3 regions of the Streptomyces sp. AF1A genome follow, and region 3 is predicted to be linked to each of the others. Evidence: riboswitches for the same ligand, from Rfam matches in the RefSeq annotation. Region 3 holds a riboswitch; each other region holds the start of a gene.
The links. Region 3 has a riboswitch for cyclic di-AMP ahead of ACLU3S_RS29700 (peptidoglycan DD-metalloendopeptidase family protein). Riboswitches for the same ligand answer to the same signal wherever they lie in the genome.

Region 1: it holds a riboswitch for cyclic di-AMP, as region 3 does, so the genes downstream of both, ACLU3S_RS20610 (NlpC/P60 family protein) here and ACLU3S_RS29700 (peptidoglycan DD-metalloendopeptidase family protein) in region 3, are expected to answer to the same signal.
Region 2: it holds a riboswitch for cyclic di-AMP, as region 3 does, so the genes downstream of both, ACLU3S_RS11535 (transglycosylase family protein) here and ACLU3S_RS29700 (peptidoglycan DD-metalloendopeptidase family protein) in region 3, are expected to answer to the same signal.

The regions. Positions count from the first base shown of each region.
Region 1 covers NZ_JBLEBI010000075.1:13,826-24,073, reverse strand. The annotation lists gene pcrA (DNA helicase PcrA) at 1-1,369, opposite strand, end outside; cyclic di-AMP (ydaO/yuaA leader) riboswitch at 1,653-1,823, shown strand; gene ACLU3S_RS20610 (NlpC/P60 family protein) at 1,831-3,267, shown strand; gene ACLU3S_RS20605 (tellurite resistance/C4-dicarboxylate transporter family protein) at 3,374-4,366, shown strand; gene ACLU3S_RS20600 (hypothetical protein) at 4,344-4,697, opposite strand; gene ACLU3S_RS20595 (NlpC/P60 family protein) at 5,267-6,319, shown strand; gene ACLU3S_RS20590 (LuxR C-terminal-related transcriptional regulator) at 6,338-7,051, opposite strand; gene ACLU3S_RS20585 (PspC domain-containing protein) at 7,048-8,373, opposite strand; gene ACLU3S_RS20580 (PspC domain-containing protein) at 8,568-10,109, shown strand; gene ACLU3S_RS20575 (hypothetical protein) at 10,096-10,248, shown strand, end outside.
Region 2 covers NZ_JBLEBI010000027.1:7,501-17,748, forward strand. The annotation lists gene ACLU3S_RS11505 (protein kinase domain-containing protein) at 1-421, shown strand, start outside; gene ACLU3S_RS11510 (glycoside hydrolase domain-containing protein) at 544-1,371, shown strand; gene ACLU3S_RS11515 (SurA N-terminal domain-containing protein) at 1,513-2,166, shown strand; gene ACLU3S_RS11520 (nucleoside triphosphate pyrophosphohydrolase) at 2,300-3,322, shown strand; gene ACLU3S_RS11525 (cytochrome P450 family protein) at 3,347-4,657, shown strand; gene ACLU3S_RS11530 (transglycosylase family protein) at 4,799-5,833, shown strand; cyclic di-AMP (ydaO/yuaA leader) riboswitch at 6,015-6,184, shown strand; gene ACLU3S_RS11535 (transglycosylase family protein) at 6,189-6,860, shown strand; gene eno (phosphopyruvate hydratase) at 7,143-8,429, shown strand; gene ACLU3S_RS11545 (FtsB family cell division protein) at 8,546-9,022, shown strand; partial or broken gene ACLU3S_RS11550 (DUF501 domain-containing protein) at 9,052-9,501, shown strand; gene ACLU3S_RS11555 (exopolyphosphatase) at 9,658-10,248, shown strand, end outside.
Region 3 covers NZ_JBLEBI010000163.1:1,319-11,566, forward strand. The annotation lists partial or broken gene ACLU3S_RS29675 (sensor histidine kinase) at 1-28, opposite strand, end outside; gene ACLU3S_RS29680 (MBL fold metallo-hydrolase) at 501-1,667, opposite strand; gene ACLU3S_RS29685 (Glu/Leu/Phe/Val dehydrogenase dimerization domain-containing protein) at 1,900-3,078, shown strand; gene ACLU3S_RS29690 (TetR/AcrR family transcriptional regulator) at 3,259-3,879, shown strand; gene ACLU3S_RS29695 (SGNH/GDSL hydrolase family protein) at 4,061-4,846, opposite strand; gene ACLU3S_RS29700 (peptidoglycan DD-metalloendopeptidase family protein) at 5,138-6,064, opposite strand; cyclic di-AMP (ydaO/yuaA leader) riboswitch at 6,069-6,225, opposite strand; gene ACLU3S_RS29705 (alpha-galactosidase) at 6,533-8,605, opposite strand; gene ACLU3S_RS29710 (tyrosine-protein phosphatase) at 8,777-9,574, shown strand; gene ACLU3S_RS29715 (DUF6126 family protein) at 9,581-9,703, opposite strand; gene ACLU3S_RS29720 (helix-turn-helix domain-containing protein) at 9,700-10,248, opposite strand, start outside.

The sequences.
Region 1 (10,248 bases), on a different contig from region 3:
CGACCTTGTAGGGCAGGCCGACGCGGATGAAGACCTCTTCGAAGACACGGGACTGGGCGTTGGTGCGGTAGAACACGGCGACGTCGCCGGCCTTGGCCTCGCCCGCGTCGACCAGGCGGTCTATCTCGTCCGCGACGAACTGGGCCTCGTCGTGCTCGGTGTCCGCGACGTAGCCGGTGATCCGCGCGCCCTGGCCGGCGTTGGTCCACAGGTTCTTCGGGCGGCGCGACTCGTTGCGCTCGATGACCGCGTTGGCGGCGGACAGGATGGTCTGCGTGGAGCGGTAGTTCTGCTCCAGCAGGATCGTCGTCGCGTCCGGGTAGTCCTCCTCGAACTGGAGGATGTTGCGGATCGTCGCACCCCGGAAGGCGTAGATCGACTGGTCCGCGTCACCCACGACGCACAGCTCGGCGGGCGGGAGGTCGTGCTCGCCGGGCGGGGTGTCCCCGCCGTGTTCTCCGGTGCCGACGAGTTCCCGTACGAGCGCGTACTGGGCGTGGTTGGTGTCCTGGTACTCGTCGACCAGGACGTGCCGGAAACGGCGGCGGTAGTGCTCCGCGACGTCGGGGAAGGCGCGCAGCAGGTTGACCGTCGTCATGATCAGGTCGTCGAAGTCCAGCGCGTTGGCCTCGCGCAGCCGCGACTGGTAGAGCGCGTAGGCCTGGGCGAGGGTCTTCTCGAAGCCGTCGGCGGCCTGGGCGGCGAAGTCCTCCTCGTCGATCAGCTCGTTCTTCAGGTTGCTGATCTTGGCGCTGAAGGACTTCGGCGGGAAGCGTTTGGGGTCGAGGTCCAGGTCGCGACAGACCAGGGCCATCAGGCGCTTGCTGTCGGCGGCGTCGTAGATCGAGAAGCTGGAGGTGAAGCCGAGCTTCTTGCTCTCGCGGCGCAGGATGCGCACGCACGCGCTGTGGAAGGTCATCACCCACATCGCGTTCGCGCGCGGGCCGACGAGCTGCTCGACGCGCTCCTTCATCTCGCCCGCGGCCTTGTTGGTGAACGTGATCGCGAGGATCTGACCCGGATGCACGTTGCGCTCGGCGAGCAGATGGGCGATGCGGTGGGTGAGCACACGGGTCTTGCCGGACCCGGCGCCGGCCACGATGAGCAGCGGGGAGCCGGCGTGCACGACCGCGGCGCGCTGGTTCTCGTTCAGCCCCTCCAGCAGCGCCGCCGAGTCGATCGCCGGGCGCGGCGCGCCGTCGCGGTAGTACGCGTCCCGGTCCGGCGGCACGTCGAACTTCCCGCCGAACAGATCGTCCGGAATCGGCTCCGGAGCGTGATCGTCCTCGGGCGGAGGCGGGGGCTCCTCCTCGCGCCCGCGGGGGGGCTGGAGGTCCGCCAGGAAGCTGTCGTCAAAGAGGCTGCTCATCGCTCTCCGAGTCTAGGGCGCCCGACTGACAACCGGTCCCCGTCCCCGGAACACGGCCGGTTCACCGGAGAGGCCGTCTTCGCGCGGAGGCTGTCGTACTTCGCGCGGAGGGCGTCGTTCCACTCCTCACCCTGCGGAAGCGCCTGGTCACGTGCGCGTGAATCCGCCCTCAGGTCACGGAAATGTATCGGACATACCGCACACCAACCTTCACAGGAGACACACGAGTTGGCTAGGTTTCCGTCAGGCCGCGCGCTCCCTCTCCGGTGAACCTCGCCGGGTCGAGCGGCCTCCGCCGAGTCCGGTGCACCCGCACGGTGCCCGGAGCCGGGGACCCACCGATCCTGGGGTGAATCGGCCGACTCCCGCCCGGGACGACGCCGTAGGGCAACCCTTCCGAAGCATCCGCCCGAACCCGACAGCTAACCCGGTAGGCGGCACGTTGGAAGGAGTCGCCTCCCTTGGCGTCGCACCGCAAGCCGCGCCCCGCCGGGACCCAGGGCGCGGGCATCCGCACCCCCGCCCTCGCCACCGCCGCACTGACCTCGGTGGCCCTGCTCCCCCAGACCGCCGAGGCCGCCCCCGCCACCGGGCACGGCCGGCCCACCCTGGAGGAGATCGAGAAGAAGATCGACGATCTCTACCGCCGGGCGGAGTCGGCGACGGAGAAGGAGGCGGAGGAGACCGCGGGCAGGCAGCGCGGGCGGGCAGGTGTCCTCCGGGAGGAGGTCACCCGGCGCGCGGGCCGGCTCGGCAGACCGCGCGACGAGCCCGACGCGCTCCCGGAGGCCGCGCACGACTACTTCGACCCGAGCCGGGTGATGGACCGGCTCGCCTCCCGCGTGAAGAGCGCGGTCGAGCGCCAGCAGGCCACCAGGGGCCCGCGGACTGCCGTACGGGCCGCCCCGAACCGGGCCGCTGACGGTGCTGACGGTGTTTCCGGCCCTGCTCCGGCCCCGGCACCCGCCCGGGCTCCCCTGCCGTCGCAACGCCGGGCCGCCGCGGGGCCGCAGCCCCAGGCCGCGGCTGGGATGCGCCCCATGGCCACGACGGAGGCGCCGCTCCACGCCCCGCCCGCGGCACAGCCCACGATCCTGGCCGAGGCACAGCCCCACACGCCGGTCACGGCGCGGCTCATGGCCCCGGCCGAGGCACAGCCCCACACCCCAGCGACGGCGCGCATGGCCCCCGCCGAATCGGAACACCGCATCACGACCACGGCGCGCATGGCCCCCGCCGAGACGGAACACCGCATCCCGAGCGCGGTGCGCATGGCCCCGGTCGAGGCGGAACACCGCGCTCCGGGCTCGGCCGTGCACCGGATGCCGGCCGCGTCGCCCGTCGGGACGCGGGCCGAGTCGCCGTCCGACCCGAGGGCCGCGAAGGCCGCCGTCCAGAAAAAGCTCGCCACCGCGCGCGTGCTGCTGTCTCAGCTGACGGCGCCGGAGAAGCCACGCACCGCCGCCGTCCAGCGAAGCGGGCAGCGGGAGGCCGCGGCGATGGGTGCGGCGGTGAGTCCGGCGGCAGGCTCCTCGAGCGTCACCCGGGCCGAGAAGGCCGTCGCCTTCGCCCGCGCCCAGATCGGCAAGCCGTGCGTGTGGGGCGCCAGCGGCCCCGGCTCCTACGACTGCTCGGGCCTGACCCAGGCCGCGTGGAAGTCCGCCGGCGTCTCCCTGCCGCGCAGCACCTGCGACCAGGCCGGCGCCGGCAGTGCGGTCCCGCTGGCCGAGGCCCGCCCCGGCGATCTGATCTTCTTCCACGACGACCTCGGGCACGTCGGCCTCTGCACCGGCGACGGCATGATGATCCACGCCCCCGGCCCGGGCGCGTACGTCCGCGAGGAGTCCGTCCACCACGGCGGCGACTCGGTCGTCCGCAGCGTGGTGCGGCCGGCCTGAGCGAGCGGGCGCCGCCCGGGGTCTCTCCCGGGATGCGGGTGTTTTTCGCCCCCACGCGCGCGTGCCCCGCGCCCCGGGCTCCGTGCCACTGCCTAGCATCGGGCGCATGCCCGGCATCCCAGGTCTGCGTGCGTGGTGGGCGGACCGGCCACCGGCCGCCGGTGCCGCCGTGATGGCGACCGGCATCGTGTCGGTCAGCCTGCATCTGGCGGGCTACGAGACGGTCTCCCGGGCGGCGCTGGCACTGACGGTGGTCGGCTGGATCGCGCTGGGCGCCGACTTCGTGCTGCGTCTGGCCGTCGACCGGCGGCGCTGGGTGGACGATGCCCGGAGCCCCGGGTCGCTCACCGCCGTCGCCGCGACCGCCGTCCTGGGCACGAGGCTGTCGGCGCTCGGACAGCAGACCCTGGCCGAGGCGCTGCTGGCGCTCGCGGCGCTGCTCTGGCCGGTGCTGCTCCTGCTCGTCGTACGGCACTGGGGGCGGCGCATGCCCGGCGCGGTGTTCCTGGGTTGTGTGGCCACACAGGGGCCGGCCGTACTGGCGGCCACGCTGGCCGCGGCCACGCGCACACCGTGGCTCGCGCACACGGCCCTCGTGGTGTTCTGGCTGGGTCTGGTGCTCTACGCCGTCGCGCTGGCCCGCTTCGACGCGCGACAGGTGCTGGTGGGCGCCGGGGACCACTGGATCGCGGGCGGGGCGCTCGCCATCTCGGCGCTGGCCGGCGCCAGACTGCTCGTGGCCGGGGATGCCGGCATGTACCTCTGGGACGGCGACGACCGTCACGTGCTGCGCGTCGTGACGGTCGCGCTGCTCGTCCTGGACCTGGCCTGGTGTCTGGTCCTGCTGGCCGCCGAGGTCGCACGGCCGCGGCTCGGCTACGACCTGCGCCGGTGGTCGATGGTCTTCCCGCTGGGGATGACGGCGGCGGCGACGCTGTCCGTCGCGACCGCCGTGGGCGTCCCGTGGCTCCACGGGCCGGGACGCGTGCTGACCTGGGTGGCGGTGGGGGCGTGGCTGTGGGTCGCCGCCGGTGCGCTCGGCGCCCACGCCGGGGCGGTCAAGGGGGCGACGAGCGTCAGGTCCACAGCACGGCGATGAACACGTTCACCGCGGTCAGCGCCCCGACCAGCCCGAACTGCGCCTTGTCGACGCGCTCCTCGTCGCGCTTGACGTAGACCAGGCCGAGGATCACGATCAGCAGCGCCAGCTTCAGGCCGATCTTGATCGTGTTGACGTGGTGGTCGCCGGCCTCGTTGAGCCCGACCAGGACCACGCCGGTGACCAGCATGGTCAGTGCGCCGTGCAGCATTGCGGGGACGAAGCGGGCCGTGCCCTGGCCCATCGCCTTCATCTGGGTGAGGAAACCGCCGAGCAGCGCGGCGATGCCGAGGATGTGCAGGCCGACGAAGAGATGGATGAGTACGTCCATGGGGCCGGAGCCTAATTCGTCGCCCACAGCCCTGGAGACGGCAGGGTGCCGTTCCCGGGACCTTGGCGTGGTGGAGCCGCGGCACCGGGCCGTGGCCGCCGGCCGGCGCACGGCGACCCGTCAGCGCATGCCGGGACTCCCGCCACCGTCCCGGGGACGACGTCCGGGAGCCCCCAGCCGGGCCACCCTGAGGACGCCGACCGCGCTGGGGCCGGTCTTGCATATATGCGACCCATAGCACCCCACCGCTCCCGCCCGTCCCGCTTTCCGCGCTTCGGTCACCACGCTGCGTGAAGGGGACGACTCCGGACCGCGCAGGCGGTCACATACGGCCACGATCCGATCCGTCGGGCACCAGTTCCGTACACCGCGTTACCTGTCCGTCACCGTCGGGCCTAGCGTCCTCCCCCAGGTGACCGGCTCCCCACCGCCGCCCGGGCCAGGGGCGGCCGTCGGCCACCTCCGCCGAGAAAGGCCCGGCGGTGGCCCGTTCCCCCTGTGCGGGCCACCGCCGGGCGTACCGACCGCACCCGGTCGTACGAGTCGCACGGAAGGACGTGACCGCCCAGGTGGCAGCGCACCGCAAGCCCCGGCAACGCACGCTCAGCGGCCATACCGCCCGGGCGGCCGCCACCCTCGCCCTGGCGGGTGCGGCCACCGCGACGGGCTTCGACGGGACGGGCCACGCCGAGCCGCAGCTGACGCCGGGGCAGGTGAAGGCCAAGGTCGACCGGCTGTACCAGGAGGCCGAGACCGCCACGGAGAAGTACGACGGGGCCAAGGAGAAGGCGGACGCGGCGCAGCGGCGGCTGAACTCCCTGCGCGACGAGGCCGCCCGCAAGCAGCGGAAGCTCAACTCCGCCCGGGACGCGCTCGGTTCGATCGCGGCCGCGCAGTACCGCGACGGCGGCATCGACCCCGCCTGGCAGCTCGCCCTGTCCAGCGACCCGGACCGGTACCTGGACGACGCGCAGTTCGCGGAGCGGGCCGGCGACCGGCAGGCCGCCGCCGTGTCCCAGGTGCGCCGACAACTGCAGGACATCGAGCGGTTGCGCGGCGCCGCCCAGGCGGAGCTGAAGTCGCTGCGGTCACGACAGGACGAGCTGCGACGGCAGAAGAAGATCATCACCGGCAAGCTGAGCGAGGCCCGGCAGTTGCTGGCGCGGCTCAGCCCCGAGGAGCGCAGCCGGCTCACCGGTGCCGACCCGGGACGGGCCTCCCGGTCGGGCGCCGGCACCCGGCAGTCGCTGGCCGGATCCGTCGCCGCTCCGAACGCCCGCGCGGCGGCGGCCCTCGCCTACGCCTACGCCAAGCTGGGCAGCCCCTACGTGTGGGGCGCGACCGGCCCCGACGCCTTCGACTGCTCGGGCCTGGTCCAGGCCGCCTACCGCTCCGCCGGGATCTCCCTGCCCCGCACCACCTACGCCCAGATCGACGCCGGCCGGCGCGTCTCCCGCTCCGAGCTCGAGCCGGGCGACCTGGTGTTCTTCTACTCCGGCGTCAGCCATGTCGGCATCTACATCGGCAACGGCCGGATGATCCACGCCCCGAACCCCTCGGCACCGGTGCGCGTGGCACCGATCGACGAGATGCCGTTCGCGGGCGCGACCCGGGTGGCGTGAGGCCCCGCCCCCCGGGTGTCAGACCAGTCGGCGCGCGGTCGCCCAGCGGGTCAGCTCGTGCCGGTTGGACAGCTGGAGCTTGCGCAGTACCGCCGAGACATGGGACTCGACCGTCTTCACCGAGATGTACAGCTGCTTGGCGATCTCCTTGTAGGCGTAGCCGCGCGCGATCAGGCGCAGCACCTCGCGCTCGCGCTGGGTGAGGCGGTCCAGATCCTCGTCGACGGGCGGGGCGTCGGTGGAGGCGAAGGCGTCGAGCACGAACCCGGCCAGCCGCGGGGAGAACACCGCGTCGCCGTCCTGGACCCGGAAGATGGAGTCGACCAGGTCGGCCCCGGTGATGGTCTTGGTGACATAGCCGCGGGCGCCGCCGCGGATCACGCCGATCACGTCCTCCGCCGCGTCCGACACGGACAGCGCGAGGAAGCGGACGGGCCGCTCGGCGTCCGCCATCAACGCCGCGCACCGGCGCAGCACCTCCACCCCGCCGCCGCCGGGCAGATGAACGTCGAGCAGGACCACCTCGGGCCGGGTCGCGGTGATGACCGTGACCGCCTGGTCGACGTCCGCGGCCTCGCCGACCACCTCGACGCCGGTCTCCGCGGTCTGGCCGATCTCCGCCTGGACGCCGGTGCGGAACATCCGGTGGTCGTCCACGAGCACCACCCGTACGTGCCGCCCGGCCGCCTCCCCCGCTCCCGGCGTGCCGTTCGCCTCGGTCGCGTCGCTCATGCCGTCTTCTCCGCCCTCTCCATCTCCAGCTCGACCTCCGTGCCGCCGCCCGGCACCGCCCGCAGCCGGGCCGTACCGCCGTTGCGCTCCATACGGCCGATGATCGATTCTCTGACACCCATGCGGTCGGCGGGTATCGCGTCGAGGTCGAAGCCCGGACCGCGGTCGCGCACGGACACGAAGACCGTCCTCCCCTCGACTTCGGCGTAGACCTGTACGGCACCGCCCTCGCCACCGTACTTGGCCGCGTTCACCATCGCCTCGCGCGCGGCCTGCATCTGCGCCCCGGTTCTCTCGTCGAGCGCGCAGTCGCCCACGACGACGACCTCAATGGGTACACCGTGCTTGTCCTCGACCTCGGCGGCGTTGCGCCGCACCGCCTCGGCGACCGTGTCCGGCTCGTCGGCCTCGTCCTTGCCGGTGCCCTCCGGCTTGTACAGCCAGGTGCGCAGGTCCCGCTCCTGGGCGCGGGCGAGGCGGCGGACCTCGCTCGCGTTGTCGGCGTTGCGCTGGATCAGGGTGAGGGTGTGCAGCACGGAGTCGTGGACGTGCGCGGCGACCTCGGCTCGCTCCTGGGCGCGGATGCGCATCAGGCGCTCCTCGGACAGGTCCTGGGTCATCCGGACCAGATAGGGACCTGCGAGCAGCGTGATACCGACGAGGACGGCGAGCGCCGCCTGCAGGACGGCGCCGAGGTGGGCGGCCGAGCCCTGCAGGACGAAAATGGCCGAGACGCCGGCCGTGACCAGCACGACACCGCCGGCCGCCCGCAGCAGGGTCAGGGTGCGGCGCCGGCGGCCCACCTCGACCCAGCGGGCCCGGCGGGCGTTGTCCGCCTGGCGCCAGACGAGGGCGACGCCGGCCGCGACGAGCACGGCGGGCACCAGATACGCCTTGGCCGCGCTGGTCAGGTTGACGCTGCCCACGAAGACCATGGACACGATGACCATGAGGAGCAGGGCGACGATCTGCCCGCGGTCCGGTTTGCGGGTCACGAGTCGGCGGCGACCGCCCGGCGCGGTCTCCGTGGCGACCAGCGGCGGCTTGTGATCGCCGACGCCACCGACGCCGAGCGGGACGAAGAACCAGAACGCCGCGTACAGCAGCGCGCCGAGTCCGTTGGCCATGAACAGGCCGACGAACGCGAGCCGGACCCAGATGACGGGCAGCCCGAGATGCCCGGCGAGACCCCGCGCCACCCCGCCGAGCCAGCGTCCGTCGCTGCTGCGGTAGAGCTTGCGCGGCGGCCGCGGGTCGTCGAGGGGCGCGCTTGCGGCTTCCGGCATGGCATCGATGGTCACACGGGCCGCGGGCCGGGGCATCAGGGTCGGGCCCGGAGACTCCCCTGATCTTCCGCGGGGCCCGTCGGCCGGACCGGCTCCCGGCCCGGTGCGTGCCGGTCTGTGCCCATCCGTGCCGCTCGAACGGTTCCCCGGCCCGCGTCAGGGCCGATTTCAGGGTTCGCCCAGGGTCGTCCCGACTGCCGTCGCGGCGGCCCGCCCGTCACCATGGACGCATGACGGATCACGAGCACGCCGCGACGGGTCCGGGACCCGGCCCCGGCCCGCGCCCGGACCCGGGCGCCGGGCCGCCGGATGCCGCGCCCGCCGCGACGGGAGGGACGAGAGCGGCCGGCGACGCCACCGACCCCCGCGCCGGAGGCACCGACGGCCCCCGAAGCACCGGCGGCCCTCGCGCGGACGCGGACGCAGGTGCAGGCGCCGGCACCCGCGCCGACGGGCAGGAGCAGGAGCCGGACACCGCCGCGGCCCCCGACCGGTTCCGGCGCGACCGCCGGCACAAGATGATCGCGGGCGTGTGCGCGGGGCTCGGGCGGCAGACCGACATGGATCCGGTGATCTTCCGGATCACCCTGGCCGTGCTGTCCGCGACCGGAGGCATCGGCCTCCTGTTCTACGGCTTCGTCTGGCTGCTGGTGCCGTACGAGGACGACGAGGAGAACGAGGTACGCAAGCTCCTGACCGGCCGGGTCGACGGCGAGGCGCTGGCCGCCGTGCTGTTCGCGCTGGTCGGCTGCGGAATCCTGCTCACCATGCTGAGGAACGGCGCGGTGCTGGCCTTCGCCGTGGTGCTCTCCCTGCTGCTCGCGGGCGCCGGGTACTGGTCGAGACACCGGGGTGCCCCCGACCCCGACCCGCTGGCCGCGCAGGCCGCCGCCGACGCCCCGCCGGAGGCGCAGGCGCCGCCGGTCGTCACCACCTACCCGTCCTGGTGGCGGGACCCGATCGTCAAGGACGGCACCCACGTCGGCGGGACGGGCTATCTGTGGGGGCCCGGCGACGCGCACGAGCGGGACCTCCTCTCGGCCGTGGACGTCCGCCTGGCCACCCCGTGGACCCACCCCGGTTCCGCGCGGGCGCCGCAACCCGCGCCCCCGAGGCCGCGCGGGCCGCGCTGGATCGGCGGCTGGGTGTTCCTGCTGGCGCTGCTGGCGGGCGGCCTGGGCACCGGGCTGACCTGGCACACGCATCCGCTGGGCAGCAGCCTGCAGGCCGGCCTCGCCTGCACGCTGGCCGTCTTCGGCCTGGGCCTCGCGGTCAGCGCCTTCCTGGGCCGTACCGGCGCCGGGACGGTGTTCCTGGCGATCGTCACGGCGGCGCTGCTGGCCGGGGCGACGGCCGTGCCCCGGGACATCACCACCCACTGGAGGGACACGGCCTGGACACCGGCCGCGACGGCGGACGTGAGACCCAGGTACGAGCTGGGGACCGGGCGCGGCACGCTCGACCTCAGCCGGGTGCGCCCGGGCAAGGGGCGGACGGTCGCCACGGACGCCCACGTCGGTGCGGGGCAGTTGAAGGTGATCGTGCCGGCCGATGCCACGGTGCGCATGAACATAGCCGTCGGCCTGGGCGACATCCGGCTGCCGGGGCAGGGCGGGCCTGACGAGCAAAACGGGAAGGACGTGGACGTGCAGCCGGGCAGGCACAAGGACGTGACACTGGCGCCGGTCAAGGGCGGCAAGGAGACCGGCACCCTGGACCTCACGCTCGGTGTCGGTGTGGGAGAGGTGGAGGTCAGCCGTGCTGCGTCATGAGTTCCAGCCCGGGAAGCTGGTCGCGGGGCTGTTCCTCACCGCCACCGGCGCCGTGTTCGCCGGGGACGCGGCAGGGCTGTGGGACACGCCGTGGTTCGCCGTTGTCCCGTTGGTGGTGGGCGGCCTGTGCCTGGCCGGC
Region 2 (10,248 bases), on a different contig from region 3:
GCGCAAGCAGTACGCGGCGACCCTCATGGACGACGGCCAGTACCGGCGCGCGCTGCCCGAACTGCGCCGGCTCGCCGACGAACGCGCCGCCGAGGCCGGCCAGGCCGACCCGCAGTCCCTGCGCTTCCGCTACGAGGCCGCGCAGTGCCTGGAGCAGCTCGGCGAGCCCGCGGCGGCGCTCGCCGAGTACCGCGCGCTGCTGCCGTACTACGAGAACCAGTACGTCTCCGGCGACCCGCAGCAGGCCCACGACGTCCGCCGGCGCATCGGCCATCTGCTGCTCGCGCTGGGCGACCGGCCGGCCGCCCACGACACCCTCGCGCGGCTGCTGATGGACGTGGAGCGCGTGCACGGCCCGGCGCACCCCCTCGCGGCGGACATCCGCCGCACGCTGCAGTGGCTGGGGCAGGTGCGCGGATAGTCTTTGCGCTTCCCTGAACAAATCTTGTGATCCTCAGGGGATCGCTTTTTCCAACGGTATGAAGAGCGCTGGATAGGTTGCGCTTCGCTTTGCCAGGTACGTACGAACAGGGGTGGGGACTCATGGCCGGCCATCGGCAGTCCAGGAAGCGCAGATACATCACGTGGGCGGTGGCCGGGGCCGCCGTCGCCGCCGGGGCCGGGGTCGCCGCGCAGGCCTCCATGGCGGCCACCACCTGGCCGGCGCAGAAGACGTTCACCGGCCGCGCGTTCGACACGTGCGCCGCGCCCTCGCTGTCGGCGATGAAGGCCTGGCACACCGGCTTCTACGGCGCCGCCGCCGTGTACGTGGGCGGCAAGAACCGCGGCTGCTCCCAGCCCAACCTCACCGCCTCCTGGGTGAAGTCGGTCAGCTCGCTCGGCTGGAAGCTCGTCCCGATCTACGTCGGCGCCCAGCCGTCCTGCCAGTCCGGCTCCAACCCGGAGAAGATGACGGCCTCCACCGCCGCCTCCCTCGGCGCCTCCGACGGCGCCGACGCGGTGGCCAAGGCGTCGGCGCTCGGCATGAAGGCGGGCAGCCCGATCTACCTCGACATGGAGGCGTACGACACCACGAACACGTCGTGCAACACCGCCGTGCTGACGTACGTACGCGCCTTCGACAAGGCGCTGCACGCCAAGACGTACCGGGCGGGTTACTACGGCTTCACCAGCTCCAGCGCCAAGGCCGTCGCCACCGCGTCCGACAAGACGGACCTGCCGGGCAACCTCTGGTACGCGCTGTGGGACAAGCACAACACGACGACCACGGACTGGCCGTGGGGCTCCAAGCAGTTCACCAACCACAGCCGCGCCCACCAGTACATGGTGAACAGCAAGGAGACGCGGGGCGGCTACACGATCACCGTGGACCGTGACGCCTGGGACGCCCCGGTGGCCATCACCGGCTGAGCGGAGCGCGCGAGGGCGCGGCGGTGCCCGAAGTCGCGGTGAATCGTTGGTCGAATGGGTTGGCCGGAGCAGTGCCGCTGCCTACCATCGATCACCGCAAGACCTTGTGCACCGTCGCACAATCTCCCCTGGAGGTTCTCCTTGCACCGCCGCCGTCGCACCGCGCTCGTCCTCACCGCCGCGATCGCCGCCGCGGCACCCCTCCTGACCGCCTGCGGAAACGATGCGCACCCGGGCACGGCGGCCGTCGTCGGAGGACAGCGCATCACCGTCTCCCAGCTGGAGAACCGGGTCAACGAGGTCCGGCGGGCCCAGCGGGCCGCGGTGCCGGACCCGACCCAGTACCAGCAGGTGCTGGCCGCCACCAGCAGCCTCACCCGCGACACCCTGCACAACATGGTCCTCGACCGGGTGCTGCACCGGGCCGCGCAGGACGAGGGCGTCACGGTCACCCGCAGGGAGATCCAGCAGATGCGCGCGAGCCTGGAGCAGCAGGCGGGCGGCTCCAAGGGCCTGGAGACCGCCTGGCTGCAGAAGTACGGCATCGCGCCCGCGCGCCTCGACGACAACCTGCGGCTGCAGGTGGAGGCGCAGAAGCTGGCGGCCCGGCTCGGCACCGACCCCACCCAGCCCGCCTTCTGGAAGGCCTTGTCGAAGGCCTCGCAGGAGCTGCACGTCGACCTCAACCCGCGGTACGGCACCTGGGACGTGCAGAAGAGCAGCCGGGTGGACGCCAAGACGCCGTGGGTGCGGGAGGTCTCGACGGCGTCGGGCGGGCAGCCGCTGACGGCGTAGGGCCGCCGGGGAGCCGGAACGGCGGGGCGGCGGGCAGGCCCGAGGAGGGCTCAGTGGTCATACGATCACACGATCCCCCGGGCCTGTGGACAACGGAGATCCGCTCGCCGCCGCGGTGGGTTACGTTCGGAGCGTGAACGCATCCAGCCCCGAAGCCACCGGCGCCGGGCCCACCGGCCCGGACTCCGCCGACCCCGGCCGCATCGTCCTGCTCACCACCAGCCACCGCGTCGCCCCCGGCCTGCTGTCCTGGCCCGCCTGGCAGGCCCTGCGCGCCGCCGACGCCGTGCTCTGCGCGGACGGCGCCCATCCGCAGCTGCCGTATCTGCGGGAGGCCGGGATAGCGGTGACACAGGCCTCGCCCACCGCCGAGGAGCTGGTCGGCGCCTGCGCCGGCGGGCGGAGCGTGGTGGTCGTGGCGACCGGGGAGGGCGAGCCGGCCCTCACCGACGGCCTGGCCAGGCTGGCCGGCACGGGCCGGGTGCGCATGCCGGATCTGGAGCTGCTGCCCGCCTCCTACGACCTGCCCGGCGCCCGCCTGCTCGACCTCGTCCAGGTCATGGACCGCATTCGCGCCGAGTGCCCCTGGTCCTCCCGGCAGACCCACGAGGGCCTGGCCAAGTACGGCATCGAGGAGGCGTACGAACTGGTCGAGGCGATCGAGGCGGGCGACCGCGCGGAGCTGCGCGAGGAGCTCGGCGACGTCCTCCTCCAGGTCGTCTTCCACTCCAGCATCGCCGAGGAGGACCCGGACGAGCCGTTCTCCATCGACGACGTGGCCGCCGGCATCGTCGCCAAGCTGATCCACCGCCACCCGCACGTCTTCGGCGACGAGAAGGCCGAGACCCCGGAGGACGTCAAGGAGCACTGGCTGCGCACCAAGGCCGAGGAGAAGCGGCGCACCTCGGTCACGGAGGGCGTCCCGCTCGGCCAGCCCGGCCTGGCCCTCGCCGCCAAACTCGCCTCCCGCACCCGCATCGCCGGCCTGGACGTCCCCCTCCCCCGGGGCGAGGGCGTCGGCTACGAGCTCCTCGCGCTCGCCGTGCGCGCCGAAGCCGACGGCATCGACCCGGAAGCGGCCCTGCGAGCAGCGGCCCGCGCCTACCGGGACGCGATACGCGCGGCGGAGGGCCCCGGCCCGAACGAGAGCCGGTAGCCCGCCGCCGGATACGGTCGAGGGGTGACCGAGCAGTACCGCCCCGACGACGGCGCGCCCGCCCTCTTCGGCTGGGAGTTCGCCTCCGACCCGTATCCCGCCTACGCCTGGCTGCGACAGCACGCGCCGGTGCACCGGACGCGACTGCCCAGCGGGGTCGAGGCGTGGCTGGTGACGCGGTACGCCGACGCCCGGCAGGCCCTGGCCGACCAGCGGCTGAGCAAGAACCCGGCGCATCACGACGAGCCGGCGCACGCCAAGGGCAAGACCGGCATTCCGGGCGAGCGGAAGGCCGAGCTGATGACGCATCTGCTGAACATCGACCCGCCGGACCACACCCGGCTGCGCCGGCTGGTCAGCAAGGCGTTCACGCCCCGCCGGGTCGCCGAGTTCGCGCCGCGGGTGCAGGAGCTGACCGACCGGCTCATCGACGGCTTCGCCGCCCGCGGCAGCGCCGACCTCATCCACGAGTTCGCCTTTCCGCTGCCCATCTACGCCATCTGCGACCTGCTCGGCGTCCCGCGCGAGGACCAGGACGACTTCCGGGACTGGGCGGGCATGATGCTGCGACATACAAAAGCGGGGCACGGCGGGGGGCGGCGCGGCGGGGTCGCCCGGTCGGTCAAGATGATGCGCGGCTACCTGGCCGAGCTGATCCACAGGAAGCGGCAGGCGCTGCCCGCCGAGCCCAGGCCCGGCGAGGACCTCATCTCCGGTCTCATCCGCGCCTTCGACCACGGCGAGCACCTCACCGAGAACGAGGCCGCCGCGATGGCCTTCATCCTGCTGTTCGCCGGCTTCGAGACCACCGTCAACCTCATCGGCAACGGCACGTACGCCCTGCTCACCCACCCCGAGCAGCGCCACCGTCTCCAGGACTCCCTCGCCCGGGGCGAGCACGGCCTCCTGGCGACCGGAGTGGAGGAACTCCTGCGCTACGACGGCCCGGTGGAGCTGGCCACCTGGCGCTTCGCCACCGAGCCGCTCACCATCGGCGGGCAGCGCATCGCGCCCGGCGACCCCGTGCTCGTCGTCCTGGCCGCCGCCGACCGGGACCCGGAGCGGTTCGCCGACCCGGACGTGCTGGACCTCGCCAGGCGGGACAACCAGCACCTCGGCTACGGGCACGGCATCCACTACTGCCTCGGCGCGCCGCTCGCCCGCCTGGAAGGGCGAACCGCGCTGGCCACGCTCCTGTCCCGGCTGCCCGACCTGCGGCTCGGGGCCGATCCGGCCGATCTGCGGTGGCGCGGCGGGCTCATCATGCGGGGCCTGCGCACCCTGCCCGTGGAGTTCACCCCGGAGGCCGGAAAGGCCGCAGAACGGCAAACGTGAAGGGCGTTCAACTATGTGATCTTCACGTGATCTGCGCGGCATGAACTTGTGACAAGTGATCGTCTGCCTATACGTTCACCCATCAGTGTGGCGGCACACGTCGCCGCCACGCGGTTCTGCCGTCGCACGAAAGGCTTCCGCATGCTCTCCGGGAACGGTCGTCACCGTCGCCCCCGTCAGGCTCCGGCCCTCCTCGTCGCGGCCGGAGTGACCGGCTCCGCCATCGCGATCCCCCTCCTGGGCGCCGCGAGCGCCAACGCGGCCGACGGAACCACGTGGGACAAGGTGGCCGAGTGCGAGAGCGGCGGCATCTGGAGCGCGGACACCGGCAACGGCTACCACGGCGGCCTGCAGATATCCCAGGCCGACTGGGCCAAGTACGGCGGCACGCAGTACGCCCCGAGCGCCGACCGGGCCAGCCGCTCGCAGCAGATCGCCGTCGCCGAGAAGATCCTCGCCGACCAGGGCACCACTCCCTGGGCCACCTGCGCCCTGCTGTCCGGGCTGACCTCCAACACGGGTTCCGTGGACGTCGACACGGGCGTCGGCGGCTCCGGCCACGGCCACGATTCGGGCGACTCGTCCGGATCGAGCGACACCTCCGACTCGTCCGGCTTGTCGGATTCCCTGCCCTCGTCCGACGCCAACTCCGGCTCCGGCGACGGCTCGTCCTCCGACTCGACGGTCTCGGCGACCCCCGGCTCCGCCGGGGACGCGACGGCGGACCCGGGGACGGCCACCGGCTCCCCGGAGACCAAGACCCCCAAGTCGGACAAGTCGCCCTCTATCGACACCGGAGCCTCCCAGGGTGACACCGCCTCCCCCCCTGCCATCCCTCCGGTGGGCGAAGCGGACAATTCCCAGCAACCCGTCGCTTCTTGGAGCCTGGTGGACACCGGCTCCCTCGGCAGCGGCGGGCGTCACCGTGGCGGCAGTGCGGACGAAAGCGCGGCAAACGGACAGAACGCCACCTCGTCCGGCCGGCACGCCTCTCCGGGGGCCGGCGCCTACACCGTCCGCGAGGGCGACACCCTCGCCTCCATCGCCGACTCCCTTGACGTCGACGGCGGATGGCACGCCCTCTACTCCGCGAACAAGAAGGCCATCGGCGCCGACCCGAACCACATCAATGCCGGTCAGACCCTGAAAGTCGGTACGGAAACGGACGCGGACTAGCGGGAGTTGACGCCCCACTTCGCACCTGATGTCCGGTTCGGTGAAAGTGTGGGATGAGTCTCAGAAGCCCTGATCGCCTTTGAAATTCCGCCGACCGCCTGTCTACGGTCGATCCGCTCGTCCTCACGAGCCCCGGCAGCCGCAACGCCGAATCCTGCCAGCGGTTGCCCGGGAACAGTCGTCGCGTCATGCGCCGCAGGCAGGAGCGGGGGACCCAAGGTAGGTGCCGGTCCCGGCGGTTGACGCCGGACCGGCTCGGGGTGAAGCCGCGCCTCACGAGAGGGGCGCGGCCGGGCAACTCAACCGGCCCGAACCCGACAGCTCACCTCGCAGGCGTCGGTGAGGGGATCGATCCATGCTGTTCTCCGGCAAGGGCAAGCACCGTCGCCCGTCCAAGACCAACCGTGCCGTCGCGATCGCCGGTGTCACCGGTGCCGTGGTCGCCGCCCCGCTGATGGCGGCCGGCAACGCCTCCGCCGCCACCGCCTCGCAGTGGGACGCGGTCGCCCAGTGCGAGTCCGGCGGCAACTGGTCCATCAACACCGGCAACGGCTACTACGGCGGTCTGCAGTTCTCCGCCTCCACCTGGGCCGCGTACGGCGGCACCGCCTATGCCCCGCAGGCCAACCAGGCCACCAAGGCGCAGCAGATAGCCGTCGCCGAGAAGGTCCTCGCCTCGCAGGGCAAGGGCGCCTGGCCGGTCTGCGGCAAGGGCCTGACGAGCACCCCGTACAACGGCTCCGCGCCGACCGCCTCGAAGAGCACCACCACCCGCTCCGACCGGCAGGCCGCCACCCGCTCCACCACGCGTACGGCGCCGAAGGCGAGCAGGACCGTCACCACCCCGACCGGCACGAAGGTCAAGAAGGGCGACGGCGAGTACAAGGTTGTCAAGGGTGACACCCTCAGCTCCATCGCCGTGCGGCACCACGTCCGGGGCGGCTGGCAGAAGCTGTTCCAGCTGAACAAGGACATCGTGCGGGACGCCGACCTCATCTACCCGGGCCAGCAGCTGCACCTCAAGTAAGCCCGGCCCACCCCGTCGGCCGGCTCTCCGGCCGGCCCCCGTCCCCACGGACTCCCCGCCCCGGCGCGTGTTCCCCCGTACGCGCCGGGGCGGGGTCTTTTTGCGTGTCCTGTGCACCCACCCTTTGTTCCGCGAGTGAACAATAGGTACCGTCTGCGTGTCCCTTCCGTCCACGGGGCGGTCGGTCGGTGGCCGGCGCCCCTGGGACGGTTAGGCTCTAGTCGCAAGGCACAGCCGTAAGGCACACAGCCCCGCACTTTCAGCGTCACATCCAAGAAGGAGATGCTCGTGCCGTCCATCGACGTCGTCGTAGCCCGGGAAATCCTGGACTCCCGAGGCAACCCCACGGTCGAGGTCGAGGTCGGCCTCGACGACGGCAGCACCGGTCGTGCCGCCGTCCCGTCCGGCGCCTCCACCGGCGCCTTCGAGGCCATCGAGCTCCGTGACGGCGACCCCAACCGCTACCAGGGCAAGGGCGTCGAGAAGGCCGTCCTCGCGGTCATCGAGCAGATCGGCCCGGAGCTGGTCGGCTACGACGCCACCGAGCAGCGCCTGATCGACCAGGCCATGTTCGACCTGGACGCCACCGACAACAAGGGCTCCCTCGGCGCCAACGCCATCCTCGGCGTCTCCCTGGCCGTCGCGCACGCCGCCTCCGAGGCGTCCGACCTGCCGCTCTTCCGCTACCTGGGCGGTCCGAACGCGCACCTGCTGCCGGTGCCGATGATGAACATCCTGAACGGCGGCTCGCACGCCGACTCCAACGTGGACATCCAGGAGTTCATGATCGCCCCCATCGGCGCGGAGTCCTTCTCCGAGGCCCTGCGCTGGGGCACCGAGGTCTACCACACCCTGAAGAAGGTCCTGAAGAACAAGGGCCTGTCCACCGGCCTCGGCGACGAGGGCGGCTTCGCCCCGAACCTCGGCTCCAACCGCGAGGCCCTCGACCTCATCCTCGAAGCGATCAAGGAGGCCGGATACGCGCCCGGCGAGCAGATCGCCCTCGCGCTCGACGTCGCCGCGTCCGAGTTCTACAAGGACGGCACGTACCTCTTCGAGGGCAAGGAGCGCTCCGCCGCCGAGATGACGGAGTACTACGAGGAGCTCGTCGCGGCCTATCCGCTCGTCTCCATCGAGGACCCGCTGTTCGAGGACGACTGGGCCGGCTGGAAGGTCATCACCGACAAGCTCGGCGACAAGGTCCAGCTCGTCGGCGACGACCTGTTCGTCACCAACCCCGAGCGCCTGGCCCGCGGCATCGAGGAGGGCGCCGCCAACGCCCTGCTGGTGAAGGTCAACCAGATCGGCTCGCTCACCGAGACCCTGGACGCCGTCGAGCTGGCCCAGCGCAGCGGCTTCAAGTGCATGATGTCCCACCGCTCCGGCGAGACCGAGGACGTCACCATCGCCGACCTGGCCGTCGCCACCAACTGCGGCCAGATCAAGACCGGCGCCCCGGCCCGCTCCGAGCGCGTCGCCAAGTACAACCAGCTGCTCCGCATCGAGGAGATCCTCGACGACGCCGCGGTGTACGCGGGCCGCAGCGCGTTCCCGCGCTTCAAGGGCTGAGCCCTCCCGGGCCACGTCCCGCCAGTCCTCCGTACGTCCCCGTACCCGGTCCCGTACCGTGTCCGGGGACGTACGCACGTGTGAGGCAGACGGCACAAGGGGAGGCGGAGCACCAGATGGCCGTGAAGGACCGGGACCGTTTCTCCACCGCGACCAGGCTGCGGCTGCTCGGCGAACAGACCGCCGCCCGGGTCTACCGCTCCCAGACCAGACGGCAGGCCCGCCGGTCCCGGCTCACCGGCCGGGCGGCGCTGCTCGTCCTGGTGCTGTGCTCCCTGGTCGTCGCGCTCGCCTACCCGATGCGGCAGTACGTCTCCCAGCGCGCCCAGATCGCCGACCTCCAGCGGCAGCAGGAGCAGGCCCGCGCACGCGTCGAACAGCTGCGTGACCTCAAGGCGCGCTGGCAGGACGACGCCTACGCCGAGCAGCAGATCCGGCGGCGGCTGCACTACGTGATGCCCGGCGAGACCGGGTACGTGGTCGTCGACCCGGGCGCGGGCCGGCACTCCCGCGCCGACCTCGGGGCCGCCCACCGGCCCTGGTACACGAACGTCTGGGACGGGGTCGACAAGTCCGACGCCTCCGACCAGTGACCCACAGAAAGCCTGACGAAAAAGCAGTCATGGAAACCCCTCCGCCGCCCACTCCGCGCTCCGAGCCCACCGACGCGGACGTCGAGGCCTTCCAGCAGCAGCTCGGCCGCCCGCCGCGGGGCCTCAGGGCCATCGCGCACCGCTGTCCCTGCGGTCAGCCGGACGTCGTGGAGACGGCACCGCGCCTGCCCGACGGCACGCCCTTCCCGACGACGTACTACCTGACGTGCCCGCGCGCCGCTTCGGCGATCGGGACGCTGGAGGCGAACGGCGTCATGAAGGAGATGACGCAGCGGCTCCAGGACGACCCCGAGCTGGCCGCCGCCTACCGGGCCGCCCACGAGGACTACATCAGGCGCCGGGACGAGATCGAGGTCCTGGAGGGCTTCCCCAGCGCCGGCGGCATGCCGGACCGCGTCAAGTGCCTGCACGTCCTGGTCGCCCACTCGCTGGCCGCCGGCCCCGGCGTCAACCCGCTCGGCGACGAGGCGATCGCGATGCTGCCCGAGTGGTGGCGCAAGGGGCCGTGCGTGCAGCCGCTCAAGGCGCCCGACCCGGCGGACGAGCACCCCGGGGAGCAGGGCGCGGTCCTCGATCCGGCCGAGGCCCGCAGCGGGTTCTTCGCGGACCGGCCGCTGGTCGCGGAGGGCTTCTCCCGGGTCGCCGCCGTCGACTGCGGCACCAACTCCATCCGGCTGCTCGTCGCCGACGTCAACCCGGCCACCGGCGAGCTGCTGGAGCTGGACCGGCGCATGACGATCGTGCGGCTCGGCCAGGATGTGGACCGCACCGGCCGGCTCGCGCCCGAGGCGCTGGAGCGGACCTTCGCCGCGTGCCGGGAGTACGCCGGCGTGATCCGTGAACTCGGCGCTGCCACCGTGCGGTTCGTCGCCACCTCCGCCTCCCGCGACGCCGAGAACCGCGAGGAGTTCGTGCGTGGGGTCGTGGACATCCTCGGCGTGGAGCCGGAGGTCATCAGCGGGGACCAGGAGGCCGAGTTCTCCTTCACGGGAGCCACGAAGGAGCTCACGGGCCGTACGGACCTCGCCCGGCCCTACCTGGTGGTGGACATCGGCGGCGGCTCCACCGAGTTCGTCGTCGGCGACGACCACGTGCGGGCCGCGCGGTCCGTGGACGTCGGCTGCGTGCGGATGACGGAACGGCACCTGGTGCACGACGGCAAGGTCTCCGACCCGCCCACCGAGGACGAGGTCGCCGCCATACGG
Region 3 (10,248 bases):
GGGTGGCCGGTGCTCGGAGCTGAGACATCTGCGTCCTCGTACTGGTCCGTCGGGCCTGGGTCGTCCTGCGGTGCGCGATGCGGGCATGCGTCGACGCGGCGTCGGCCGACGGCACCGGTGTTCGGCCACCCGCCGCCCGACGGCCACTCACAGTAGTCGCCTGCGCATCATGTGCGGTGGGCAGTTGACAAAGTCACCCGAGGAGCGTCCCGCTCTGGTATGAGGCCTCGTACGACAGACCGACAGCCCGGCCGGGCGCCCCTCGACCAGGTCGAAAGAGAACGATAAGACCTGCTCAAAAGCGGTCAGGAAGAGTGAGCGAGGCGCGGGGGACCACGCTGCCGTCCAACTCCCTGCACGCGCCCCGTTTACGACAGTTGTCGCCCCGTCATGCTCACGCACTCGCGCCGGACCGCCTCCGGCACCTCCGCCGGGCCCTCTCGAATGTCACGGAGGGTATGCGCTTTGGCCTTGAATGACGGGCGGGTGCCGGACCCGCCTCAGCGGCGCTTGGGCGGCTCCGCGACGAACGCGCCGACCGAGCGCCAGGTCCGGCGGAGGTCCCCCGCCACGCCTCGCCACCACGCCTCCGCCGGGAGCTTGCCCGCGGGCTCGAACGGCTCGCCCGGCCGGGGCAGGGCCACTGCCTGGCCGGCCTCCTCGGCCGCTTCCTTGGTCCACTCCCCCGGCTCGGCCCACGGGTGCGGGGCGAGGTTGAACGTGCCCCAGTGGATCGGCAGCAGCACGCCGTGGGGCGCCCCGCCCTGCAGGTCGAGGTGGGCGCGCAGGCCCTCGTCGGGGGTCATGTGGATGTCGGGCCAGAACTCGCTGTAGGCGCCGATCTGGATCATCGTCGCGTCGAACGGGCCGTGCGCGGCGCCGATGTCCGAGAAGCCGTCGAAGTAGCCGGTGTCACCGCTGTGGTAGATCCGGTGCTCCTCACCGGTGACCACCCAGGACGCCCAGAGCGTGTGCTGGGTGTTGCGCAGGCCGCGGCCGCAGAAGTGGCGGGCGGGCGTCGCGGCCAGCGTCAGGCCGCCGACCCGCGTCGACTCGTGCCAGTCCAGTTCGCGCAGCCGGTCCGCGCGGACGCCCCAGCGCTCGAGGTGGGCCCCGACGCCGAGCGGCACGGCGAAGAGGGTGTCCGTGCCCGCCAGCGCCTTGATGGTGGGCAGGTCCAGGTGGTCGTAGTGGTCGTGCGAGATGACGACGACGTCGACCGGGCCGAGCGCGGCGAGCGGCAGCGGCACCGGGTGCAGCCGCTTGGGCCCGGCGAAGGGGAACGGGGAGCAGCGCTCGCCCCAGACGGGGTCGAACAGCACCCGGTGGCCGTCGATCTCCGCGAGCACGCTGGAGTGGCCCATCCAGGTCAGCCGCAGCCCCGTGGCGGGCGGTCCGGCGAGGTCGGCGAAGGTCGTGGGGTGCACCGGGACGGTGCCCCTGGGGGCGCGCAGCGGGCGGGTGTCCTTGTCGAGGAACACCTTGGCGAGGTCCAGCGCGGAGCCGGAGGGCCGGGTGCGCGCGGGGCCTCCGGGGTTCTGGAACACACCGTCCTTGAAGTGGGGGGAGCGGCGGATGCGTGCCAGGCGCTCACCGCCGGGGTCCGCGCCGAAGGCCTCGGGGCGCGGCACGCGCAGCCCGGAGCTCGAGGAACGCAAACCGGTCACGGTACCTCCAGGTGAGTCGCTGAGTCCTCCATTATGGTCGGCACCTCCGACAACCCGTCCCCGGCAGGCCCCGCCGAGCCGTCGTCCGGCTCGGCGCGCGGGGCGGTCGCACGACTTCCGGATACTGACTCACGGTTCAGTAGACTCGGACCCCGGCCACCCGCACGTGCCGTCGGCGAGGCCCTCGGGGCCGGCCCGGCCCCCCTGTGATCAGCGTCCCCGAGGAGACCCCATGACCGAGCCCTTGATGTCGCTGGTCTGGACCGACCATGTCACCGAACGCCGGGGCTTCCTGGTGGTGGACCGGCTGGTGCGGGGCGTGGCCAGCGGCGGGTTGCGGATGCGCCCCGGCTGCACGCTGGAGGAAGTGGCGGGGCTCGCCCGCGGCATGACGATGAAGGAGGCCCTGCACTACGACCCCGCGGGCCGCTACGTCCCCCTCGGCGGCGCCAAGGGCGGCATCGACTGCGACCCGCAGGCCCCGGAGGCGTACGGGCTGCTCGTGCGCTATCTGCGCGCCATGCGGCCGTACATCGAGAGCTTCTGGACCACCGGCGAGGACCTGGGGCTCACCCAGGACCTGGTCGACCGGGCCGCGGCCGAGGCGGGCCTCGTCTCCTCCATCCAGGCGGTGTACCCGCTGCTGGACGACGAGGCGACGGCCCGCCGGCGGCTCGCGGACGCCTTCGCGGTGGACGTGGACGGCATCGGCCTCGACGAACTGGCCGGCGGCTGCGGCGTCGCCGAGTCGGTGCTCGCGGCGCTGGACCGGGCGGCGGTGCCGTACCGGGGCACCCGGGTCGCCGTGCAGGGCTTCGGCACGATGGGCGGGGCCACCGCGCGCTTCCTCACGCGGGCCGGACTCACGGTGGTCGCCGTCGCCGACATCAAGGGCACGATCGCGAACCCGGCGGGCCTCGACGTCGAGTCGCTGCTCGCCGCACGCGACGCCTACGGCACCGTCGACCGGTCGGCGCTGCGCCCCGGCGACCGCGAACTGCCCGGCGACGCCTGGCTGTCGGCGGACGCGGAGGTGCTGGTGCCGGCCGCCGTGTCGTACGCGATCGACGTCGAGGGCCAGGAAGCGATCGGCGCCCGCTGGATCGTCGAGGCCGCCAACATGCCCGTCCTGCCGAAGGCGGAGGCGCTGCTCGCGGCGCGCGGCGTGACGGTGCTGCCGGACGTGGTGGTCAACTCGGCGACGAACGCCTGGTGGTGGTGGACCCTGTTCGGCGACATCGGCGCCGACGCCGACGAGGCGTTCGCGCACATCCGGCGCTCGATGCGCGCCCTGATCGACCTGGTGCTCGACCGCGCGGAAGCCGACGGGACGACCCCGCGCGCGGCCGCCCACGCCCTGGTCACCGACCGGCTGCCGGTGATCGCGGAACGCTTCGGGTGGTACCGCTGACGGCACCGGCGTGCCTGCCGCGGCCGCACTGCATCCGCCCCTGACCTGTCGGCCGCGCGGCGCCGGTGCGGTGGGCGCCGCATGACCTGGTGTGCCGGCCGGTCGCGTCGCGGGCTCAGGCGTCGGCGGGGGCGAACCGCGCCCCTCGGCGCCGCCGTTGGGACCCGTTAGGGTGACCGCGTGGCGAGAGTGCGGTTGAGCGTGGCGGAGCGGCGGGAAGAGCTGCTGCGGGCCGCCATCGAGCAGATCGAGGCGCGGGGCGTGGCGGCGGTCAGGATCGCCGACGTGGCCGCGGCACTCGGGGTGAGCAACGCGCTGGTGCTGTACCACTTCTCGACGAAGGAGAAGCTGGTGGCCGCCGCGTTCACCTACGCGGCCCAGGACGATCTCGCCCACCTGCGCGGGCTGCTGGGGCGGCGGACCTCCGCGCTGCGCCGGCTGCGGGCCGCCGTGCGCTGGTACGCGCCGACCGGTCAGGCCAAGGGCTGGCGGCTGTGGATCGAGGGCTGGGCGGTGGCGCTGCGCGAGCCCGCGCTGCGGGAGGTCACCCGGGACCTGGACCGGCAGTGGAAGGCCGCGATCGCCGAGGTCATCGCCGAGGGTGTGGCGGCGGGCGAGTTCGCGTGCGCCGACCCGGCGGGCTCCGCGCTGCGACTGACCGCGCTGCTGGACGGCCTCGCCGTGCAGCTGACCTCGTATCCGGGGGCAGTGCCGCGGGCCCGGGCCCGGGAGTGGGTGGACGAGGCGCTCGCCCGGGAAATCGGCGTGGACCGCAAGGCCCTGACCGGACGAGAGCGGTGAGACGAGCGTGCCCCCGCGCGGTGCGGGAGCACGCTCGGCGGGGCTGGATCAGGCCACGAAGGCGATGCACGCCCTGCCCGTCCGGCCGTGGACCACAAGACCCCGGCCGGACGAAACCCGTAAGACCCGCGCGCCCCCGCACCACGCGACGCGGCACGGACGCACACTCGCCGGGACCGCATCAGGCCACGGAAGCGATGCGCGTCCTGATGTCGTCCGGGGACAGGGTGCCCTTCGCGGTGACGTGGTCGCCCGAGGACTCGCCGCGCAGCCGGCGGCCGATCCAGGGGACGAGGTGCTCGCGGGCCCAGTGGACGTCGTCCAGGCGGACCTCCAGAGTGCCCCTGGGCGGCAGCGGAGGCCACGCCTGCTCGGGGTCGGCCGGCACGTCGAGGCCGAGGGCCTGGCCGGCCCGCAGCGCCACGCGCGTGTGCCCCTCGGGCGAGAGGTGCAGCCGGTCGCTGTCCCAGGCCCTGCGGTCCTGCACGGACTTGAGCGACCACAGGTCGAGCACGGGGCAGCCGTACCGGTCGGCGATGGCGCGCACGTGCCCGTTGTAGGTGGCGATCTTGCCGCGCAGATGCTTGAGCAGGGGGACGCCGCGGGTGTCGAAGCCGGTGGTCACCAGGACCGTGCCGGCGGCCCCGGTCAGCCGGGCCACGGCCCGCTCGAAGCGCTCGGCGACCTCGTCGGGGTCGGTACCGGGGCGGATGATGTCGTTGCCGCCGGCGCAGAAGGAGACCAGGTCCGGTGCGAGTTCGACGGCCTGCGGCACCTGGTCGGCCACGATCTGGTCCAGCAGCTTTCCGCGCACGGCGAGATTGGTGTACTGGAAGTCGCCCTCGGGCCGCCGGTCGGCGAGCAGGACCGCGAGCCGGTCGGCCCAGCCCACGAAGGCGCCGTCGGGGCCGGGGTCGCCGACCCCCTCGGTGAAGCTGTCCCCCACCGCCACGTACGACCCGATCACTGATCTGTTGTCATTCTTCGAATCGTCTGCCACGTCGGACCATGATTCACCTTCGGGTGTGACCTACGCGACCGTAGGCAGGGGTTGACGACCGGTGAGAAGAACCACTCCCGTTGGGCCCGCGTTCCAGGAATACGGCCACCGCCAGGGCTGTTGACGGCCGGTCGGCCGGGCCGTGCACAGAGGGCCGGCACACCGGTCCGCCACGCACACCGAAGGCCGGCCCCGGGGATCGGGGTCCGGCCTTCGGTGTGCGTGTCAGGAAGGTGGTTCGGGGCGGCCGGCGGCCCGTCAGCCGACGGTGACGCCGTGTTCGCGGAGGTAGGCGACCGGGTCGATGTCCGAGCCGTAGTCCGGCGTGGTGCGGATCTCGAAGTGCAGGTGCGGGCCGGTGACGTTGCCGGTGGCGCCGGACAGGCCGATCTGCTGCCCCTCGGTCACGGTCTGGCCGGCCGAGACGGAGAGCTGGGAGAGGTGGCCGTACTGGGCGTAGTGGCCGTCGTTCAGCCTGATGACGACCTGGTTGCCGTAGGCGCCGCCCCAGCCCGCGGTGACGACGGTGCCCGCGGCGACGGCCTTGACCGGGGTGCCGGTCGGGACGACGAAGTCGACGCCCGTGTGGTGGCCGCTGGACCAGTGGATGCCGGCCACGCCGTAGCCGGTGCCGATGGTGGCGCCGGTCACCGGGAGGGTGTAGCCGGTGGAGGTGGCGTGCGTGTCGGCGGCGCCGGCGGACGGGGCCGACGGCGTCGCGTGGGTGCCGGAGTCCTGCGAGGCGCCCGAGCGGGACTGCGAGCTCTCCGAGGAGGGCTCCGGGGCGGCGGGCGCGGTGCGGGCCGGGGCGGCCTGACCGTCGAGGGTGAGCTTCAGGCCCGGGTGGACCAGCGACGGGTCGTCGCCGACGGCCTGCCGGTTGTCCTCGTAGAGCCGCTGCCAGCCGCCGCGGACGTGCTGCTCGTAGGCGATCGTCGAAAGGCAGTCGCCGGACTTCACCGTGTAGGTGCGCAGGGTCGAATGCGCCTGGGCGACCGGCTTCTTCACGGCGACCGCAAGGGACTGGACGGCCTTTCCGGAAACCGGCTGGGCGGGGGTGGCCGCGTGCGCCCCGGTGGCCCCTATGAGCGGGAGGGCCAGCGCGGCGCCGCCGGTTCCGGCGGCGGCAATGGAGCGGGAAAAACGCGGGGTCTTGGGACGTCGGTGCTTTCCCTTGGCGGGCATGGCGCATTCCTCTCCGACGCCTGCGAGGTCAGCTGTCGGGTTCGGACTGGAGATGTCCGGCCGCGCGGTGCGCGGCTTCACCCCGAGCCTGTCGCGGAGACCGGACAGGCAGTGGTACCTGGTGGGTCCCCCGCTCCTGCCGAACACGGGTCAAGTGTGTGGGGCTCCGGGCGGCGGCAGGATTCGGCGTTCCGTCCGGATTCGGGCCGAACGTAAGGGAGCGGGAGGCGCTGAAACAAGCACCCGGTTCACGGCGTTCCCGGCATGGAGATCCAAAGGCGGGAATTCACCGTCACACTCCGTGAATTCCCGCCCGTTCACTCAGCGAATTCCCTTTTCCCGCACCGGAATTACGTGGACATGACGCGCGACGCACGGTCACGGATATGACCTTTCTCACGCCCCATCCCGCCATGCTCCCTTATTACGCACTGAGTTGGAATTAAGCCGTCAATTCGGACAGGCGGCTCAGATGCGGCGCAGCCGGACGACCGTCGCATCCAGGTCGCCCTTGAGCCCGGTGCGCAGCCCGTGGTGCAGCAGAACCGCACCCCGGTGCACTTCGCCTGTTTCGCGGCATTCGTACGACGCCGTCGGGTCGAGGCCGCGCAGCCGCACCGCCGGCGCGGGCTCGCCGTAGCTCTGCGCCTGGAGCCAGGCGAGGACCACGGCCTCGTCGCCCAGGAGGTACTGGACGGCGCTCAGGCCGCCCGTCGGGGGCAGCAGCCGGTACTGGTCGCCGCGCTGGACGACCGGACGGATCTCCTTGTACAGCTCCACCCACCGCCGGGCCTCGGCCAGTTCCCCCTCGCTCCACTCGGTGAGGTCGCCGCCGACGCCGAGGACGCCCGACATGGCGCTGACGAAGCGGAACCGCAGCGAGCTGACCCTGCCGTTGAGCTGAACGTTCGGGCTGTCGGTGACCCAGGCGGCCATGACCCGGGCCGGGTGGATCTGGCTGAAGCCGTGCTGGATGGCGAGCCGGTCCAGCGGGTCGGTGTTGTCGGAGGTCCACACCTGGTCGGTGCGGCTCATCACACCCAGGTCGATCCGGCCGCCGCCGCCCGAGCAGGACTCGAAGGCCACCCCGGGATGGGCGGCCCGCAGCCGGTCCAGCAGGGCGTACAGGGCGCGGACGTGGTCCACCCAGAGCCGCTGCGGGTACGGCTCCCCGGGCCAGCCGGCGTCGCTGAAGCAGCGGTTGAAGTCCCACTTCACGTAGTCGATCGGGGCGCTGGAGAGCAGCGCGTCCAGCTGCTCCCACAGGTACTCCTGGACGTCCTCACGGGCGAGGTTCAGCACCAGCTGATGGCGGAACTCCGTCCGGTCGCGTCCTGTCCGGTACTGCACCCAGTCGGGGTGGGCGCGGTACAGCTCGCTGTCCTGGTTGACCATCTCGGGTTCGACCCAGATGCCGAACTGCATGCCGAGGTCGTGCACCTGGTCGGCGAGGGGCTTCAGGCCGTGCGGGAAGCGGTCGGGGTTCGGGGTCCAGTCGCCGAGGCCGGCGCGGTCGCTGGTGCGGGCGCCGAACCAGCCGTCGTCGACCACGAACAGTTCGACGCCGATCGCGGCGGCCCGGCGCGCCAGGGCGGTCTGCTGCTCCTCGGAGATGTCGAAGTTCGTCGCCTCCCAGGAGTTGAAGAGCACCGGACGGTCCCGCTCGGCGTCCGGGACGACGTGGGCGCGCTGGTAGGCGTGCCAGGTGCGGCTGGCGCCGCCGAAGCCGTCCCCGCTCCACAGACCGGCGAAGACCGGCGTGGTGTACGACTCCCCGGGCTGAAGGAGCAGCAGGCCCGAGTCGTCGTGGCCGGCGCCGCCCGTGATCTGCACGCGGGCGTCCGGGAGCTGGGCGACCGAGATGCGCCAGGAGCCGGACCAGCCGAGCGCGCAGCCGTACACCTCGCCGTGCTCCTCGGTGGCGTCGGTGTCGAGGGCCACCCAGGGCAGGTGCTGGTGGCCGGTGTGCCCGCGGCGGCTGCCGATCACCTTCTCGCCGTAGGTGAGCGGCGCCCGGGTGAGCCGGGACTCGGCGGCCCAGCGGCCGTGCAGCTGGGACAGTCGCCAGCCCTCGCGGTCGGGCAGGGTCCAGGTGGCCGCGTCGGCGCGCAGCAGCTCCACGGGCACGTGCCCGCCGTTCTCCACGGTCACCCGGCGCTCGACGACGTCGCCGCGCATCCGGTACTGCAGGGTGATCGCGAGCCCGTCGTCGTCGAACCGCAGCCGCAGCTCCCCGTCCTCGGTGTCCTGCGACACGAAGCGCCACTGCGTGCCGCGCCGCTCCCGCGTGCGCACGGACAGGGCGGGGCGCACGAAGCGCGGGCCGCCCTCGACCGGGTACTCCTCGCGACCGTCGAGGGGGGACTCGAACGGCCAGTAGCCGGGCAGCGGGGCCACCGCCAGGGCCTCGGCGTCCGCGAGCGCGATCCGCGGGCCCCAATGGAGGTGCAGCAGCTCGTCCGCGTCGGTGAGATGCAGGGCGTAACTGCTGGCCGGCCCCGACAGGAGCCACGTACGACCGTCTTCGGCTATGTCCACCATCGAGACCTCACAGGTAACAACAGATCCGCTCAAGTGCGAACATCATCAGGCCCTGTGGCCCCAGGTGACAATGCCTGTGGACAACTCATTGCCCGTGGAAATCAATGTCGTATCGTCGACGCAGCGCCCGCCGACGAGCCGCGACGGCGGGGCCGACCGGGAGGAGCCCCCGTGACGCAGCAGGTCCCGTCGACCGAGCCGGAGCTGGCCGGAGTGCGCAATTTCCGTGATGTGGGCGGGCTGCCGACCGTGGACGGCCGGCGCGTGCGGCACGGCGTGCTGTTCCGCAGCGGGCATCTGGCGCACGCGACCGAGGAGGACGCGGCCTTCCTCGCCTCCCTGGGCCTGCACACGATCTTCGACTTCCGCAACGCGGCCGACCACAGGCTCGAGGGCCCGGACGTCGAACTGCCCGGGGTGCGCAATGTGAACCTGCCGCTGAGCGACCCGGCCGACGGCGCGGAGTTCTGGAAGATGGTCCGCGACGGCGACGTCGACCAGCTGCGCGCGATCCTCGACGACGGCCAGGGGGCGGCCCGGATGGTCACCTCGTACCGCAAGATCGTCAAGGAGCGCACCGCCGAGCACTCCCGGGTGCTGCACGCGCTCGCCGAGGACAGCGTGCCCGCGCTGATGCACTGCGCGGCCGGCAAGGACCGCGCGGGCATCTCGATAGCGGTCACGCTGCTCGCCGTGGGTGTGGAGCGCGACGCGATCGTCGCCGACTACCTGGAGTCCAACGCCAAGCACCGCCGCTACAAGGTCCACCGCAACGGCAGCCCGGCGACGGCGTACACCCCCGAGGTGATGGAGCTGCTCAGCCCGCTCTTCGACGCTCGCGCCGAGTATCTGGCGGCGGCCTTCGGGAGCATCGAGGAGACCTGGGGCGGCGTGGACACCTACCTGGAGCAGGGGCTCCGGCTCACCCCGCAGACCCGGGAGCGGCTGCGGGCGCGCCTGCTGGACTGAGCGGGGTCAGCCCTTGCCGCCGATCGCGAAGAGCAGGTAGAGGAAGGCGGCCAGGAGATGGCCGACGGCGATGTAGATGATCAGCCGGATCCACAGGGATCGCGGGAACTTGGTCTCGAAGTCACTCATGGCAGCTCTCCGGTCAGGGGTCCCAGGCACAGCGCGGCCATGGGGCTCTGCAGCAGGGTGTGGACGAACAGCAGCTCGACGCCGCCCCGGTCCTCGGCGACGAGGCGGTGCGGGGTGAGCGAGTCGAAGTGCGCGCTGTCGCCGGGCGCGAGCAGGTGCGCGGTGTCGCCGAGGCGCAGGCGCAGCCGCCCCGTCAGGACGTACAGCCACTCCTCGCCCGGATGGACGCGCACGATGTCGCCCTGCGAGCCGTACGGCACGCGCACGCGCAGGGCCTGCATGCCGCGGCCGGGCGCACCGGCCTGGAAGTAGGTCCAGCCGCCCGCTCGGGTCGGCTCCATGTCGGCGGACCGCACGATCGCGTTGCGGTCGGCGACCGTCTCGCCGAGCAGCTCGGAGACGGTCGTACCGTAGATCCGGGCGAGCGAGAGCAGCAGCGGCAGCGAGGGTTGCCGCTGCCCGGTCTCCAGGCGCGACAGATGCGCCGGTGAGAGGCCGGCGGCTCGTGCCGCGGCCTCCAGTGTGAGGCCGGCCCCCCGGCGCTG